One region of the Mesorhizobium sp. M7A.F.Ca.US.005.03.2.1 genome, then DNA from elsewhere that is predicted to be linked to it. Evidence: predicted binding sites of a transcription regulator. Region 1 holds the regulator's gene; the other holds the start of a gene.
What was found. Region 1 encodes LexA, which represses DNA repair genes until DNA is damaged. Its sites were predicted from a motif close to TGTTCNNNNTGTGTTCNG; they were not measured.

Region 1 (3,770 bases):
GATCGGAGCGATCGGCTATTTTTCGCTGACGGCTGAACCCGACTTTGCGAGACCTGTCGCGGTTGTCATCCTGACGGGGATCTGTGCGCTGGTCTCGCGCTCATGGCCAAAGACCCATCTGTGTTTCATGGCGGCACTTTTGTGCGCCCTAGGACTGCTTGCTGCCAAGGTCGAGACGTGGCGTGCGGGCACACAAATGTTGGGCTCGGAAATCTCGACGCAGGTGACCGGCCGCGTCGTCTCGCTCGACCGGATGGAAACTGGCCGTATCCGGCTGACCATCGACGTAACATCGACCGCAAGACCGAAACTGCGCTATGCGCCGGAACGGGTACGGCTTTCGGCACGCAAGATCCCGGCTGACGTGACCGCAGGCTCGCTCATCACTGGATATGCCAAGCTTTTGCCGCCGACCGGGCCGGTGCGACCGGACAGCTATGATTTCTCCTTCGACAGCTATTTTGCCGGCATTGGTGGCAGCGGATTCTTTCTCGGCAATCCAAAGCTTGTCGTCAGCGATGATGGCGACATGCCGCTGTCGGCCCGAATTTCCTCCAGCGTGGAAAATGCCCGTGAAGGCATCGCCGACCATATCAGGGCGAGCGTCGGCGGCGCCGAAGGCGAGATCGCCGCGGCGCTGATCGTCGGCGTGCGCGCCGGCATTCCCGACGACATCAATGAGGCGATGCGACGTACCGGCATCTACCACATCATCTCCATTTCGGGGCTGCATATGGCTCTGGTCGCCGGCACCATCATGGGGTTGCTGCGCGGCGCCTTCGCCTTGTTTCCCGATCTTTCCGCGCGTCGCCCGGTCAAGAAGTATGCCGCTGCCGCCGCACTGTTCTCGATCGCAGCCTACCTCGTCATCTCAGGTATCGTCGTCGCCGCCGAGCGCAGCTTCATCATGCTGGCAGTGATGCTGATTGCAGTTCTGTTCGATCGAGCAGCACTCACCATGCGCAATCTGGCGATCTCGGCGATCGCCGTCATCGTGGTGTCGCCGCATGAGGTGGTCGGCCCGAGTTTTCAGATGTCGTTCGCCGCGACCGCGGCTCTGGTCGGCGCTTATGCCGGCTGGGCGGATCACCGCGCGGGAAAAGCAAGACCGCCGCCGCCGAAGCGATCCTTGCCCGGGTTCCTGACACGAAAATTCCTGCTGGCGGCAATTGGTCTGGCCATGACCTCGATCATCGCCGGCAGCGCCACGACGCTGTTTGCCATCTGGCATTTTCAGCGTGTGTCGCCGCTCAGCCTGTTCGCCAATCTCGCGGTTATGCCGATCGTCACCGTCGTCATGTTCCTGGCCGTCGCCAGCGCGCTGCTGATGCCTTTCGGATTGGATTGGCCAGCTCTCTACCTGATGGGCAAGGGCCTGACGATGATGATCGCCATATCGGGCTGGATCTCCGAGCGTTCGCCTGTCGATGGGGTCGGGCTGATTTCGCAACAGTCGGTCCTGCTGGTGGCCATTGCCCTGGTCATCGCGACGATGGCGACGACATGGCTGCGGCTCGCGGCTCTGCCATTCGCGTTGGCAGGCTTGCTGACCGTCTCGGATACGCGCACGCCCGATGTGCTGATCTCGGAAGACGCCCGGCTGGTGGCGTTGCCGATCGGTGGCGGTGAGCTTGCCGTTAGCCGGCAACGGCCGAATGGATTCACCGTCGACAACTGGAAACGCGCGCTGACATCGGAAACCATCGTCGTTCCGGAAGTGTTCGACAACAGCGATGGGCAATTCGACGTCGCGGATGCCGTTGAGCTACCGCCGGGATCGCCGTTCTATTGCTCCTCAGGCGTTTGCGTGGCCAGGCACATGTCCGGTGCGATCATTGCCTATGTCGAGGACCGCAAGGACACCTGGAAAGCCTGCGGCTTCGCCGAGCTGATCGTCGTCAACGACGCCACCGCCTATGACGCCTGTCACAACCCGCTGGTTCTGGTCATCACCAAGCGGCAACTGGCTCGCAAAGGCAGTGCCGCGGTCTTCTTCGATCGCCAATCGGCGACCACGCCGGCGACGATCAGCTTCGCGGTGGACAGCCCATATCGGCCCTGGCACACGCAACGCAAATACTCTCGCGAGGCGAGGGGGCTGGCACCCTTCAAGAAACCCGAGAAGCCAGTGGTCAACCCACAGCCGTCTCAGTAGCGACGGATCAGGCCGACGAGCTTGCCTTGCACCTTGACCCTGTCCGGCCCGAAAATCCGTGTCTCATAGGCTGGATTGGCGGCTTCGAGGGCAATCGAGGCGCCCTTGCGGCGGAACCGCTTCAGCGTCGCTTCCTCTTCATCGACCAGCGCCACGATGATCTCGCCGGGGCTGGCCGTGTCGGCGTTACGGATGATAACGGTGTCGCCGTCGAAGATGCCGGCCTCGATCATCGAATCGCCCTTGACCTCCAGTGCATAGTGCGCGCCGCCCATGATCATGTCCGGCGGCACCGAAATCGAATGCGTCTGATGTTGGATGGCATCGATCGGCACGCCGGCGGCGATGCGACCCATGACCGGGATCGAAACGGCAGAGACCGCATCGTCGTCATTGCCGGGCGAAGGCATCCGCGAAGGCGCCGGCTTGATCTGCCGGCCAAGAGCACCACCCTGACCAAGACTGCCCTGGATGACGCTTGGCGAAAACTTCTTTGCCGCATTGAGGCCTGGCGCGATGGAGTCCGGCAGCCGCAGCACTTCCAGCGCGCGGGCCCGATTGGGCAGCCGGCGGATAAAGCCGCGCTCCTCAAGGGCCGTGATCAGCCGATGAATCCCGGATTTGGAGGCAAGGTCGAGCGCCTCCTTCATCTCGTCGAAGGATGGCGGAATGCCGCTCTCCTTCAGGCGTTCATGGATGAACATCAGCAGTTCATGTTGCTTGCGTGTCAGCATGGCGGCCCCCAGGTTCCCTGAAACCAGAATCGAAAAACAAACCCAGAACAAACACTATCTGTTCCAGTTGTGTTCTGCAACCGTTTAAAGTTTAATGAATTTGTTAAGGCTGCTGAAATTATTTGGCGCTTGCCAGCGGGTTACGATCGACGGGCGCCACCTTCGGCAATGCGCCTGCTCACATTGAAATTGTTATGGTTAATGACCTGTGGCTTATCCCCTACCAAAGCTTGGCATTATCTGTCGATCGACCTCGACAAGGAGCGATTGCAACCTTCGGGACGTTGGTTGGCCGTGAACGAAACGGAGCCAAAACGCCAACGTCAGTTGGGCATTTTGGCTGGAAATTCAGCTCTCCGTCATTTGCCAGGCAGTGAGGGCAGCGACGGCGGATCGCCGGGATCGGTGCGTCAGGTAACGGCTTCCTTGACGGCGAAACGCTGGTCCTTCCATGCACCCGTGCGCAGAATGTCTTCCAGAACCTCAACCGCCAGCCACACATCCTTGTAGCTGACATAGAGCGGCGTGAAGCCGAAACGGATGGTCGACGGTGCGCGGAAGTCACCGATCACCCCGCGCTCGATCAGCGCCCGCATGATTTGATAGCCATGGTCGTGAAGGAACGACACCTGGCTGCCGCGCCTGGTCGCGTCGCGGGTAGTCTCCAGCGCGAGACCGTAGGCGCCGCACTTGGCTTCGACGAGCTGGATGAACAGTTCTGTCTGCGCGACGCTCTTCTTTCGCAATGCCGCCATGTCGACGTCGCTCCAGATGGCAAGCGCGCCTTTGAGCGCCCGCATCGACAGGACCGGTTGCGTACCGCACAGAAAACGGCGGATGCCGGCGCCGGCAACATAACCCCGTTCGAAGGCAAAGGGCCG
Region 2 (15,061 bases), on a different contig from region 1:
TGTTGTCTGCGATCGGAGGCGACCTTTCTCGTTGTTCACGTCATGGTCGATCGAAGCCCACGCCATCGCTTTGCGCATCACTTCCCGCGCGGTGTCTAGGTTCGCTTCATCAGGAGCGACGAAGATAAGCGTATTCCGCAAGCGACGTTGGGAAGCACGGCACCTCATTAGTGCATCCGCCACGGCGTCACTCGCTGGCGACATTGCGGCTCCTCTCCCTGCGTGAACCAGACTAGGATTCAGGATTACAAGCGAAAGCGAATGCGCTTCGTCGATCGTCACCGGATCGTCCGGCGCGGCGAAGACGCGATGGAACCCGCCTTTGCTGGCTGCGTCCTCGCGGAGCACTTCGGTGATTGCGGCATCGACTTCGTGATCCGGCAGCGCTTTGGCGCGATCGTCAGCTAGGCGGTTCAGGGTGGGCTGGGTCGAAAACCAATAGCGACCCGCCTCTTCATAGAGGTAGGTCGCCTTCTCGGTGAGTTCGCGAAGTGCTTCGCCGAAGATCGCCAGTTGGTCGCCAGGCTCGGCGCAAGCAAGGCGCAAGCCCTGGCCGGTGAGACCGGCATTCGGTTGGCCGACTAGCGGTGCCGTGCAAATGAATACCGACCGCGCAGCGCGTGTTGCGGCGCGCAACTGCGAAATCCTTCTCGAAGGATTTGCTTCCATTCGGTTAGGCAAAGACCCTTCACCATCAACCTCCTTATCGACGACTGAGCCGAAAGCCGGATCCAGGGGATAAAGAACGCTCACGCGCACCCGCTCGTGCGCAACCGGCACCCGAGCGGGTGTTATTAGCGGGTCACGCATCTGGCCATGCCAGAGCACGCCCACGACATTGGCCATGAAGCGCAGAACGCCGCGCGTGCGTTGGAACTTTTCGAGGCTCGCCCAATCCTTCGACAGCCGATCGAACAGCTCCGGATGGATCGGATAGGACAGGCGGAGCAGTTCCAGATAGCGTGCTTCCCTGGCCTCAGGCGGGAACTCGGCCGGGTTCTTTTTGTAGAGATCGTGAAAAGCCCTGACTGTTTCGTCCCGCGCCATCTCGCCTTCGGCATCAAGGGGCTGGAACAGACGTCGCCGGATGATTTCGTAAGTTTCATCGCCAGAAGCTGGTAGCCATGCTGATTGCACACGGCCGAAAATTTTCTCGAGACGAAGCAGCGCGGCCTCGCCGCGCGGTCCGCCGGCCTCGGCTTTGCTCTCGACCAGCGAGCCGACGATCAGGATGCCCGGGACCATCTTTGCCGCTTCGGTGAGCGACTGGATGAAGGAGAGAAAAGCTTCGAACCGGTCGTCGTCGAGCTGGCGGGCGAACATGGTCAGCTCATCGAGCAAGATAACGCTTGGCCCAGCAAGTTTGAAGACTTCAACCATGATACGAGAGCCAGGGCTCGTGCGAGCTGCTTCAGCTTCTGCGACAAGCGCAAGTCCCGGTTCGCCTGCAAGGCGCCATGCGATATATCCCCAAGCCGTATGAACCCGAGGTCCCTCGTTCAGTTTAAGGCTAACGTCCGGGCCATCGGCCGAACCGACGAACACAGCCATCTTGGGCTTCGGCAGCGAATTCACACCCGCACGATCAAGTATATCGCTTAAACCCGGCAGCCCGCGCGGATCGCCTCCGTCGCGCAGATGCTTCACGAGGTGGAAGATCGCGAGCATCGTGTGCGTCTTGCCGCCGCCGAAAGCGGTCTGCAGGCCAATCACCGGATCGCCACCATTGGCGCCAAGTCTTTGTGTCGCGGTGGTTAGTACGCGTTTCAAGCCTTCGGTCAGGAAAGTAATTCCGTAGAAAGAGTTCGGTGTCGCATAGCCTTCGCCGGCATAGCCAGCATCCACCGCAAAAAGATCGGCAGCGAACTCGGCCTCCTTAAAGCGGTTCGCAATCACGTCCGGGTGTGGCAAGGCGACATCGATCCACGGCTTCAGCGCTTTGGCTACACCACTTTCGGAATTGAAGCTCATCTGCTGAGCCGATCCCGGCTCTACTGTAAGCTTAGGCTCTGTCGGGGTTGCCGGGTCTATCCTGCCCGCCTCAATGCCTGTAGAGCGCTGGGCCCCATAGACGGCCTTAAGTGTCTCGATTGTCTTTTCCGGTGCCTTCAGGAGCATCGCTAGTTCGACAATCGCCCAGAGAAACGACAACGCTTCCGGGTCGCTCAGTGGCACATTCAGATGCGCTGTTGCATTGCGGGCTTCAAAGACCGTCGAGACAAGCCTGCGTGCCTTGTTAACATGCTTCCGATCGAACCGCGCGCCAAATACCTCGTTCCAATTGTCGAGGATAGTTTTGCACAGTCCGTACACGTCCAGCGTGTCGTTCTGACCTTGTCCCGAAGAGCGGCTTGCATAATGCAGCCAGCGCTGCCCGTGCTTCGCCTCCATGTTCGCTTCGACGAAGCCGTCGAGCACTGACTTTAGCGTGAAGTCGAGTGTATCGCGGACCCGTTTGGTACCTTCGATCTCGTGCGACATGATCGCTCCTTAAAGCAACGTACCCTGTGCGGGCTTTCGTGAGCCATCCGTCGCATCTTTGGTAGCCAAATCTTCGAGCCTCGGCCATTCCTGGGCCAGTTCGTTGTAGACAAGCGCCTCGGCCGCCCAACCCTTCTGCGTGGCGATTTCGAACAGACGATAGGCGAGCGCCCGGGCTTCCGCAGCCTTTGGCCCCATTTCAGCGACGAGCCGACCCGCAGCAGCGCCCCCACCGTCCTCAGCGTTGAGGACGCGCGCAGTGTGCTGGACGCATTCCCAGACGGTGAGGGATTTGTCTTTGGCTGGTGTCCAGGCTTTTGGCAGTTCGTCGCGAGGCGTCAGCGCGGTCTTGCCCTTTAGGTCCTTGAATACTCCCGAATCGAAGAGTGCGTTCGTGCCAATATTTTTGGCGTTGGCGAGGGTGATCAGTTCGCCAGACGGACGGGCATCGAAGCCATAGGTTGCAAACCAAGCGAGAGCGACCTGCGTTTCCGCATCGAAAGCTGCATCGAGCTCTTGATCAATCTCTTCCCAGACTCGATTGATAAGCGCGAGTGCAGTCTTAACAGGCATGGCGCTGTCGTCGTCTTCCAGCACTTTGGCATAGCGCGAAAAAACACCCATTCCCGGGCCAATTACAGATTGCTGCATATCGACCGGGCCAACGCCTGCCTTGCGGATATCATCTATCGCATCCGGTAGCTCGCGGCGGAGCAAGCGGATGAATTCCGCCCTTGTGATTGTGTCGGCGCTAACGCGACGCTTGCGGCAAATAAGCACAATCGAGGATGCGAGGACGTTCAATTTGCCTTTCAAATTTCCTGTAAGTTCTGTTCTGATCGGCCATGTTCCATCAATCAGCAGCCCAGCATTGATGACGCCCTGAAGGAAGGAGGCCCATCCTGCCGAGCTTACACCTTCGGATGATGATTCAGATTGCTTGAACGCATAGTAGATGGCGAGGGGCTCGCTCTCGGTAGCGGCTTCACGCATTGCGCCTAGAGCTAGTCCCATGCCCTGCATGAAAAACTCTTCGGCACTTGCTCGGTTGGCATGCCTAAACGACGTCGCAACAAGCTCTTCTTCTTTCGGCGTCGTGAGTCGGCGAAAAAGGTCCGGCCAGATATTCTTTAAAGCGGGTCGAAGCCAAACGTAAAAGAAATCAGCGAGCGTAGCGTACCCAATATTGTCGTAATATGGGGGGTCTGTAGAAATTACCACAGGCCGTACTGGAAAGCTGTTCTTGGGAGCGTCGATTTGACTTACGAAGCCTGTTGCAGTTCCGATTGGCCAATTGGCGATTGATTTTACAGGGTACTCGACTTGATCCAGGAAATTGCCGGTTGATTGGCTGAAGAAATTAGTTTCAGCGAAATCCCAAGTCATTGCGAACGCCTGTCGCCCAAAAACCTGCTGGATTTTCTGGCTGGTATTGTCCCAAAAATTCAATGTGCAGCCCCTATTTACCTGTCGGCTAACGCTGAATGCTAGATAGGTGGCCACGGCGTCGGCATATGCACTTGCGCCTCGCCCGTTACTCCTGAGTGGTATCAAATCATCGCTAATCTCTGCCGACAAGGTGTCGGCTAAGACCGCCTCGCGGGCGCCTTCAACTAGTCCAGTCAGTGTTCTCAGTGAGATCAACTGTCGGTCCGTAAAAAGGTGTCCCCAAGTGCGCAAGCCATACGCGGAGCATACGCCTCCCGTTAGTTGGGCACGGGTTGGCGTAGCCGCAGACAGCTGATCCTCTCGAGCATCTTTTATATCGGGGTCATCAGACATCGACCTAGCAAGGGACTCGTCTTCTTCGAGCGGCGACAAGTAAACTCTGCGTCGATTGCCCTCGGCAACGATTGCAAGCAGGCGAACCCCAAGGCGATCGGCCTTGCCCTCGACTTGCACATAGGTCCTATCAATGACCGAGCCTGTCAGAACACACGTAAAGGCCTGGCCTTGGCCAGCCTTCGTTCCCTTCTTAAGCCTCTCTTGATCAGGCTTAGAAAGTGTCCCCGTCATGACTTTGAACCGGTAACCATCCTTAGCCGTTGGATCGATCTCGGGCTCAATCCACGCCTTTTTTCCCTCCTTAGTTGAGAGCATGAATGATGAGACTAGAGGAACCATCGCACCTTTCGCCGCCGGATCGGGAGAGCGGACGGTCCGAGCCCAAAGCCAAGCGATCACCGTCGCCTCTGAGCCATCTGGCAGTTTCGCCTTCGGATAGAGATGCCCAACCCGTTTCTCGGCTTCGTCGCGCATCCATTGGCCGTAGTAGCGCACATCCTCGGCGAGGCCCTCCGCACCTTTGCCGTTCCATTTGCCGCCGCGCGCGATCGCGACGCGCGATTTCGGATTCACCGGAGGCCTGCCGGCGAACTTCGGCGGGATTTCCACCAATGCCTTGCCAATCAGGACTGCGACTGGATTTAAATCCGATCCATAGGCACGCAGGCCGAGGCGCTGGGCTTCGAGCGGGATCGACCCGCCGCCCGAGAAGGGATCATACACCGGTGGCGCTTTGTTTTGCAGGTAGTCGAAGATGGCCTTGGCGTCGCCCTGGGCAGGCGGTTCTTCGCCAAGGCCCCAGGCCACTGAGCGCGCGATTTCCCAGCGGGCTGCGTTTAGGATCGTCTCGTTGTTCGAGGCTTCCCACGGCACCATAGCCTCGATGATACGGTGCAACCTCCGGCGCTCGACATCCTGGGCTTCCTCAGTCGGGAATCGATCAGGCCAGCTGGAAGGATCGTCCACTAGCTGCGCGAACAAAACTGCCCGGCACGCTGCCAAAGGGCGTCTGGCCCACCATAGATGCAGCGTCGAAGGGTGTCCGTGTCGGATCGATTTCTCTCGCGCGGAGGCAACGTTGATCGCTTCTAGGGGGATCGAAACCTCGATGAGTTTCTTACGCACAGCTTTCTCGTTCAAAACACTACCCTGACCGCCACTTCCCGAAGTGTCGTTCGAAATCTGTCGCGAACCTCCGGCGGCACCTGATCTAAAAGCATCTGGTTAATCGACTGATGGTCCGCATCGCTTCGTGTAGCATCAAGCTCAAAGACCCACGTAGACCAATCCTCGGCTCGGCGAGCCGCTATGACTCCGATGCCGTGCTTACCTGCGACAGCGAGGACAGCTTCAAGGTCGCCTTTCTGATCGTCATCCAACTCGTCGGGAACATTCACAATCAGAAGATAGGCGTAGTGCGCCTTCGATTTGTGAGACACAGCCTCATACACCGCAAGGACATCCAATGCCTCGAAGCGCTTGATCTCAATAGTTCGAACATCGCCCTCTGATCGGGAGGAAAATAGCCAATCCGACACGGTGCAGATAACGAGGTCGGGCCTGCTCCACCGCCCACCTGTCTGGCGGCGTCCTTGACCAGCAGTCACTGCTCCAAAGACATGCGTAAATCCGGGCTGCTCCGTCCAGTGGGCTAGGATTTGGTCGAGAGCGGGCTGATAGTAGTCATTCTCCAGACGGCGTTCTTGGGCCGCCGGTTCCTCTGGTTGAACCGGCGCGTCTATATCCACAGCCTCCGGCTCGGCAGGTTGTTCGACTAGATAGATTCCGCCATTTCGTCCTCGCCTTCGCTCAATACGGCGCTGATCAACGAGGTTTTGTTCTGCCTCCGAATATTCCTGCGTGGGCTCATCGTCTGGCAGCGCCAAACCCTGCCAAAGTTGAAATCTTGTGAGATGCCCCCCAGCCGCCCGCAAGAGATTGGCTATCTGCTCTTCCATATAAGCTCCTCGCAGCCCTAACTAGGCTTTGTTCCAATCGATATCAGGTCCGCGATGTCGAACACCACCGCCGTTTCGGCAAAACCCAATTCTCTTGTGAAGAATCGGCGAACATAGATGGGCTCATGCACGAAGCCAGAATCGAACTGAACAATCGCAAGAATGAAAGCCTCAGCGACGTTGAGCGACGCCAGGATTTCGTTCTTGGTCAAAATGACGTCACGCCCTTCGGCGTGACGGCCCTTCACCTCGATAAAGCGCAGATGGCCCGCCTGGAGATCGCGGCTTTCAATATCCCAGCCCTTCTTTTCGGCAGATACGTCCCGTGGTTCATGGCCCAGGGCGCGTTCAGCCGCGAACACGGCCTGCATGGCCTTGCGCTCGGATTCAGCCCGCAGGATCGGGTCTTCGGCGAATCCGGTCGACTTGCTGGCCGTGGCTAACGCGACCTTGGCTTTCAGCAGCCCGCCAGGGATCACCAGCGCCGCACCTTTCAGGACCGGCGGCAAAGCGGAAATCTGCCGCTCGCGATCCAACTCCGATTGGCGCCGATGCAGCCGCTCTACCAGGCGTGCGGCCGTCGCCTCTGCGTTTTGAGCGTTGATGCGCTGTTCCTTGCCTGCCCGCTCCTCTTCTCGCAGCCGCGCGGCGCGAGCATCCCAATAGTTGATCTCGCGATTAAGGCGGGCGCGCACCTCGCGCTCGACCTTGTCGATTTCGGCGATCCGGCGCGTCCTTACCTCGTTGAGATGATCGGGAACCAGGGACCGAACGGTATAGCCGAGTGCCTGCGCCTCGACATTATCCGATAGCCAGGGCGCGACGATGGCGTCAGCGACGGATACACTCTCTTCGGGCGTAATCGGGCGATAATCCAGATAGGGCGCGGGTCCGCCGTCGGTCGCCGATCCGTCTTCCTTCAGGAACAGGAACTGAAGCCGCTGCGAAATGGCGCGGGGTTCACCCGACCGGCCGGCCCGTCCATCGCGGATTGCATGTTCGAGATAGACGAGGAGCTTTGGCTCGACGCTTTCGTCTGCATCGTCCACCAGCACGCCGCCCTGGTTGAGGAGTGGTTGGAAACGTTCGAGGATAACGTCGACCAGCGATTCGAGCAGCGGATGACCTGGCGCCACGAGTTCGGCCTGCGGTTGTCCGATGATCAGGGATTTTTCAAAGGTGATGCGCGCGTAACGATCAAGCACCGGATCGGAACGCCCGATCAGCCGGTCGCGTTCCTTCAGGATCGACGGTACACGCAGGATTTCGAATCGGCCTTTTTCGCGTTCGGCAATCCGCCCGCCGAGCATCGTGAAGGCTTCTCGGAAGAACGAGCCGATGAAATGCGGTTGCAGGCGACGGGCTGCCGCGCGCTCCATCTGTTCGCGAATATCGGCGACCGAACTCGGGTTCATGCCTTCGGAGGTTAGTTTGCGTTCGGCGACCAGCTTCTCGATAGCTTCGACATCAACCGCACCATCTACCTTTCGGAAAAGCTCGGCCTTCTTTTCCGGCCGATCACCGTAGCGAATTGCCTCGACGAGGAGATCCCGTAGCGCGTGGCCTTCGAACAGCTCGCCGAGCACGTCATAGACCTTGCCGCCTAGCGCGGCACGGGCCTCTTCAAGCTTCTCAAGCAGGCGGCGATAGACTTCGCCTTCACGCGTGTTTGCTGCGCAGAGATTCCACAGGTGGCAAACTTCAGTCTGGCCTATGCGATGGATGCGGCCGAAACGCTGTTCGAGGCGGTTCGGGTTCCACGGCAGGTCGTAGTTGACCATCAGATGCGCGCCACGCTGAAGGTTCACGCCCTCACCTGCAGCGTCGTTCGCGATCATCACGCGCACACGCGGATCGGAATTAAAGGCGGCAATGGCGCCGCGCCGAGCTTCGCGCGCGATGCCGCCGTGAATGACGACCACAGCCGAAGGATCGCCCATAAGTGCTGCAATCTTCTGTTGCAGATATTCGAGTGTGTCCTTCGGCTCAGTGAAGATCAGCACCTTGCGACGCAGGCCAGTTGCGGCGTCCAGCATCAGCGGCTCGTCGAGAATGGATTCAAGCTCGCGCCATTTGGCATCCTGGCCGGAAAGCTTCAGCCTCAGCGCACGGTCTTCGAGATCTTTCAGAATAAGGATTTCGGCTTCAAGCTCAGCAAGGGTGGCGGCCGCTGTTGCTCGATCGACGATCTGTTCCTCGGCGGCTTCCGCTTCCGCGCCCGGCACCTCATCAATGTCGTCAGGGTCATAGCTGGGCAGAACCGGCGCGTGGGTTAGTGGGGCCGAGTCGGTCTGACGCATAAGTCTTTCTTCATGCAATCGGTCTTGCAGGCGCTTCCGGCGTCGTTCCAGCGAGCGGTGGATCGCGGCCGGCGAAGAGGCAAGGCGGCGCTGAAGGATTTGCAACGCGAAGCCCACATTCGACCGGCGCTTATCGTCGCCTGTCCGATCCGCGCGGTTCATCTCTTCGCGCACGTAGGTCGTGACCGCCTGATAGAGTTTGGCCTCGACAGGGGACAAGGCGAAGCTAGCGGTATAGGCCCGGCGCTCAGGGAAAAGCGGCGTACCGTCGAAGCGATAGAGTTCTTCTTTGGTCAACCGCCTCATCATGTCGGATACGTCGGCTTTGTGAACGCCTTCGCGGAACCGGCCCTCGAACCGGTCTGCGTCGAGCAATCCCATGAAAAGTTGAAAGTCAGCTTCCTTGCCATTGTGCGGAGTCGCGGACATCAGAAGGAAGTTCCGGGTTCGCGTCCCGAGCAGCTTGCCAAGCTTGTGACGCTGAGTTTCCTTAACTTCGCCGCCGAAATACGACGCGGCCATGCGATGGGCTTCGTCGCAGATGATCAGATCCCAATCCCCAGCCGCTCCGAGCTTAGCCTTCAGCTCTTCCGATCGAGCCGCCATATCCAGGCGAACGATGAGGCGATTCTTTTCAGCGAACGGGTTTCCCGTGACGGAGGCTTCGATTTGATCACGCGTTAGGAGATCGAAATGCAGGCCGAATTTTTCGGCCATTTCCTCCTGCCATTGTTCGACAAGGCTTCCAGGCGCGACGATCAGGCAACGTTCAAGGTCGCCTCGAATCAAGAGCTCCTTGATCAGGAGCCCGGCCATAATTGTCTTGCCGGCGCCTGGATCGTCTGCAAGCAGAAAGCGAAGCGGCTGTCGCGGCAGCATTTCGCCGTAGACGGCCGTGATCTGGTGCGGAAGCGCCTCGATCTGTGAAGCACTGACCGCCAGGTAGGGATCGAAAAGGTGGGCAAGCCGAATGCGATATGCTTCGGACGCCAAGCGCAGAAGGGCGCCATCCGCATCAAAGGCGTAAGTACGGCCAGCCATTACGAATTCAAAGCCGGTTTCTTCGCCGCGGTAGACAAGCCGCTCTGCGACTTTGCCATTGACCCGGAAAACCAGATTCACCGCGTCAGGTCCGAATTTGGAAACCGAAACGACCTCCGCGATACCTGCGGCATCGAGGCCTTTGATACGCGCACCAGGCTTGATTCCTTCGAACGTGCTCATGCAACCTCGATGAGAGAACAACGGAGCACGGATCGGGGCAGAGAAAGCCCGCCAGGCGACAGCGACAAAATCAATTGCCAACAGAACGCAATACGAATTTGGAACGCTCCGCCTTGCTTGTCGTAGCGAAGGTTGCTCATAGGCTGCCACCCGTACCACAGCATGACGCAAAATCCATACATCGAGAAATTGCTAGAGCTCTCGCTGTGGCTGTGCGCCAAACTGTGAGCAAGTTCTGTAGGCATGCGATCATCAGAGACCCAGGATCTCGTAGCGATTTGGATGGTTCTTCTTTTCGGCCGATGATCGATCACGATCGACTTGTATAAAGCCGTGTTCGATCAGTACAGAGATCGCACGGCGGATTTTTGCTTCCGGGATTCCTGTGTAAATCCAAATCCTCTCGTACCCGATCATAGCGGCATTGGTCTTTCCGTCCCGAAAGGCGCAGAAGAGCAGGTAGAGCTTCAGTGCGTTCATGTCCGACTCGCGCCGACATGAGAGCTCATGAAGCGCCGACAGCCGATCCGACGGAGCCTGCCTGTAAAGCGTCTTGTTGGGAATCTTACCGTACCGATCCGTTTCTCCATACCCGGTAAGAAAGTAGCGATTCTTCCCACCCCGGCCTTCCCGCTTTACAATAACGATGCCAGCACTCGTCAGTAGCTTAACCGCCGACGAAATCATAGCGCGCGACAAGTCTGTTAGGTCTATCAGTTCGTCATATGACATACATGCAGATCCCTGGGTTTGCGCTGCCTGTGCGGTAGATTTGTTCTCGGCGCGGACAACGATTGCCAGGAGCACCTTCAGCGCTGCGGTGGACACACCCAGGAGGTGTCCCGTCCTGAAAAGCCTGAGACCCGTATCATGAATCCAGGCCGTGGGAAGGCGCGACCACCGGCTCTGAGCTACGGCCTCCATCTCAGCTCGGAATTTTTGTGAGGGCGATGCCGACGACAATGAGTGCCGCCAAGGCAATAATGACGACCGCGGGCAGTGGTTCGATCTTCGCAAGGGCGAATAGTGATTTCCAGAACATGTTTGGTCTCCGTGCGATCAAGGGCTGCTAATGGCAAAAATTTATACGACCAGACCAAGAGTATCTAGATACCGTTTTGGATGAGCATGGCAGTCAAGGCGCAGTAGTTTGTTGTAAATCAACAACTTGGATAAAAATCAGAGAAGTTCATGGGGAAAACTTTTAGTTCACGGTGGGCTGCTATGAGGTGAGGATTTGCGGGCAGCCCACGGTCCAATTCGATCAGATTGGAGATGCCTTTCGCATTGGAACCGGGAGCGCGCGCGGTCGTACCGGCGCTGGGCCGGTCGCTGGGGAGCGCAGTGCGGCAACGCTCTTTCAGCGACTTAGCTCCCGTCCCGGCCAGAAGAAAGGCTTGCGTCCCACGGGTGGGAAAACGGTGTCCTCCCCCGCCTTGGCTGAGTACGTCGACGGCTTGCATGCCGCGGGAATCCCGCGATAGCGTATACTGGCATCCGAAAGCGATGGGAGGGCTGCCGACCGGTGACTGACCTAATTTTCGAACGGAACCACGCTTTGGACGCGATCCGCTTGGCCAAAGCCAACGGACGGGAATGGCTTTATGAGAGCTATCCCAAACCCAACGGGCAGACGCGCAGATCCAGCACGGGATTCCTGATGCACGAGGGCGCGGCTTACCCTGTGAAGCCGCTTGGGCGCCTGGCGAACGAGATCGCCGGGAGCCCTATGACAAACAACCCGATTACCAACGTATTCCGACGATACTTCGAGAACTTGGAGTTCCAGCTGATAGACAGCCCGGAGGACGAGGCGGAGAGCACGGCCGAGCGCCAGCGCCGTCTGGCCGAGGTTTGGGAGCGCCCGGGTCAAGCCAAGTTTCGCCGCGCGGTCTTCGACCTGTTCGGTGCGCGCTGTCTCGTGACCGGGTGCGAGACACTGATGGCCTTGGAGGCTGCCCACGTTCTGCCCGTGTCCTGCGGCGGCTGCGACGAAGGATGGAACGGCATCCCGTTGCGCGCCGACCTGCACCGGCTATTCGACGCCGGCGTCATCATGCTGGAGCCCAGCACTTGGAAGCTGGTCGTCATGGAACCCGTACGTAAGGAATACGGCCGGTATCACGGCCTAGACCTTGGGCCGCTCTTCGCCAAGATTCATGATGCATTTAAGCTGGCGGCGGCGCTGCGGAAACGGCTTAATCTAACTACCGAAATGCAAGCCGATCAGACGTCCACGTAGCCGGCCGTCCGGAACCCAATCGGGGTACTAATTGACGCGCGCTCAGCGACTTTCAGATTCCGCTACCCGTATGATCTCAAGAGGGTCAGCACCGATCGCCCTCGCAACGGTGACGAACTCGGCCACGTCCAGGCGCCGCTCTCCCAGCTCGAACTTCGAGACAAATGTCTGCCGCTGCCCGAGGCGCCTACCCAGTTCGACCTGGGTGATGCCAGCATCCTTGCGCACTTCAACGAGAAGCACGATCATCTTGCGGTAGAGATCGGAACGAAGTGAGGACAAGGGCAGCGCCAGTGCTGAGACTGGCTGTTCAATAAAACCCTAAATCGGTGTACCCCAAATTAGGGTATTGTGACAGAGTTGTCTGGGGGCGAGCTCGTCGGCATCAGCTATCGACCGCTCGGCCTGGGAGGGTCATATCAATGCGATTCGCCTATTTGGCGGCACTTGGATGCTGCCTCATCTCGTTTATATCAATATCAGCCGAAGCAAACGACACTATCGGCAGTTTCAGGTTCATAGAAAAGAAGGACGGCGTCACCGACGAAGACCGGAGTCTTATCGTCACTTACAGTCCTGGCGAAGATACCAGGCTGAGTTGGCGCTGCAGAGGTCCGGACTTAGAGGCTTTGACCGACATCGGGCAATATATGGTTGGCGATAACTATGACGTCAGCGTGCGGTATCGGGTCGATAAATCACTGCCTTCGCCCCTCCAGAGCTGGGCGCTTTCTTCGGAGAACGACGCTGCCTTCGTTCCTGATTCAGAAGTGCCAGAATTTACCCGACAGGCCATATCCGGAAAGACCATTGTGATTGGCGTCACAGATTTATTTGACGGTGCTGAGGTCCAGCACGAATTTGACCTTTCTGGGCTGGGAGCAGCGATTAAGATGCTGCCTTGTTTCAGAGGCTTTGCCCAGTAGGGCTTTAAGAGGCTCGCCCCATCCCTTTCAGGTTCTTAGCCGGGCAAAAGGGCTCGAATTGAAAACGAAAGCCAGGCGAGGTGGCTCAAGAGTAGTGCCCGAAAACGGCTTCTATCGTTCCGAGCGCTGTCTTTGTTTGGTCCATCGACGGCGGCCTTGCCGCAGTGAATCCTATTTGACCCGGCAAGTTCGTAGTCTTTGAGACAACGAGATACGTGATGTCCGGCCGACCTGCTGACGTTTCTTCGCGAGATATTTCGTCCAGGATTGGCTTCCATGGGCCCTGGGCTGGGATACCTAGTGCCGAGCCCAACTCGCTGTAGAAGATCGTCCGACGTTGCTTGGCGCGGTCGCGGAGCACCCCAACAATCGCATCCTTGTGCGCACGATACGGTACCATCGTTCCCTCCACCTGCTCACGTTCCCACACTTGCACAACGTGCCTACAGGTTCAAACTGATCCAGCGCAGCCGCTCGGGGCAGTTGATAGGCTGGCATACTCCTGTAAGGGTTAGGGTGCCGGGACGCAAAGCCTGTTGATGCGGGCGTCTTGCCGGCGCTGGTCCGGTGTTCGGGGAGCGTCGGGGGAGCAGCAGCGCTTTTTCAGCGGCCGTGGCCCTCCGGTCAAAGAGCCTGGGAGGGTCAGCGCGAACTCGTGCCAGACAGATCTTGCCTCTAACGTGCGCGCATTGAGCCGATTCGGCGATCGGCCGATACCGGCATGATCGCGCCAAAGCACATGGTGGTGGCGGCCACTTATCTGTGCGACGAAAGTGTCGCCGACGGGAGCTACGCTTCAAGGATCCACGAGATGTTGCCGGAAAAACTGTCCGATCTGATTGCCTATGACGCCGGAACGCTGAGAGTGACCAGCCGCGAAAGTAAACGGCTCGAATTTAAGCAGGCGTTCGTTCGTGCCAACCTTCCAGCCTATGAGCGCACGATCGCTGCGTTCGCCAACACCCAGGGCGGCTTTCTCGTCTTTGGCGTCGACAACAATCCCCGCGTCATAGTCGGCACGCCGCCGGCGGACATCGCCGACGAGGCAGACATCTCCACGCTGCTGCGCCAAGACTTCGCGCCAGAACTGCCGTTCGAGAGCAAGGTTTATGAGGTGGACGGCAAAACCGTGTTCGCTATGGCCGTCGAGCCGGCGCTTGACCGGCCGGTGATCTGCACCAAGACACGCAATCGGAGCTTCACGGATCCAACCGGCAAGAAGGTAACCGAGCCAGTAATCATCGAGGCCACTATCTACTACCGCTATACGGCTCGTACCTCGGCCATCGGCTACCCGGAACTCAAGGCATTACTCGATGCGCGCGAAGAGCGGCGCATGACGATGCTGCTGGAGACCATCGAAGCCGTCGAGCGAGTCGGCGTGGAACGCGCTGGAGTTGTAGACATCACCACGTTCGGCGATGCCAACAAGTCTACCAACCTGTACGTGTCGCACGAGACTGCGCGCTCCATGAACTTCATTGAGGAGGGACGCTTTACTGAGAAGGAGGAAGAAGGATCGCCAGCTTACATGGTGGTCGGAAAGGTGTCGCTAGGCGAAGTTGTCCGGGCGCCCCTTGCCGAAGCTGACAAGAACCTTCCCTCAGAAGCAGCAGCGGCGTTGGCAGACGTCGTGCACCAGGTGTGCGGCAACGAAGTTGCACTGAACCAGAGCGGGGTCTTGCCGCTGCTAAAGGCGTTCAACCTGATGGAACTGCCATACCATGAGTACGACGCGAAGGTGAAACGTCGCTACATCACTCAAGAGGGAATAGCCGCGCTGCAGGACGCTATCCGCGCAGAGCCACTTAGAGCATTGCAGAGCTTCGCCTCCAAGAAAACGATCGAGGGTTATCTGGCCACGCAAGCGGCAGCCGTCCTGCCCGAATTACAAGCGGCACCAGCCGTTAACGCCGCTCCATGACGCTTCGTTGTCGCATCCTCGATGGCCAGACAGATCTGTCATTTCCAGGCGCGCGCGGCCGAGAATCCGTAAAGATCATGATGAAGAACAAGTGCTCGGACTCGTCGCCATGGCGCTTTGCAATCCATCGCGTGTCAACTACCTAACCCGTGGCCTCCATGTCGCGGCAGTCTTCGCCACGGAACCCGGCGGCATGTCGTTGCGATCGACGAGTTCATAGC

Region 2: a site for LexA is predicted at 9,830-9,847, ahead of EN991_RS00565 (helicase-related protein). Genes of this name have one in related genera too.

Annotation. Positions count from the first base shown of each region.
Region 1 covers NZ_RZRP01000573.1:351-4,120, forward strand. Annotated here, with positions in the region: gene EN991_RS25855 (ComEC/Rec2 family competence protein) at 1-2,155, shown strand, start outside; gene lexA (transcriptional repressor LexA) at 2,149-2,889, opposite strand; partial or broken gene EN991_RS25865 (kynureninase) at 3,300-3,770, opposite strand, start outside.
Region 2 covers NZ_RZRP01000005.1:1,481-16,541, forward strand. Annotated here, with positions in the region: gene EN991_RS00550 (DUF499 domain-containing protein) at 1-2,481, opposite strand, end outside; gene EN991_RS00555 (DUF1156 domain-containing protein) at 2,491-5,406, opposite strand; gene EN991_RS00560 (hypothetical protein) at 5,403-6,224, opposite strand; gene EN991_RS00565 (helicase-related protein) at 6,242-9,748, opposite strand; gene EN991_RS00570 (hypothetical protein) at 10,001-10,576, opposite strand; gene EN991_RS00575 (HNH endonuclease signature motif containing protein) at 11,307-11,990, shown strand; gene EN991_RS00580 (helix-turn-helix transcriptional regulator) at 12,033-12,272, opposite strand; gene EN991_RS00585 (hypothetical protein) at 12,413-12,916, shown strand; gene EN991_RS00590 (ATP-binding protein) at 13,638-14,840, shown strand; gene EN991_RS00595 (hypothetical protein) at 14,979-15,061, opposite strand, start outside.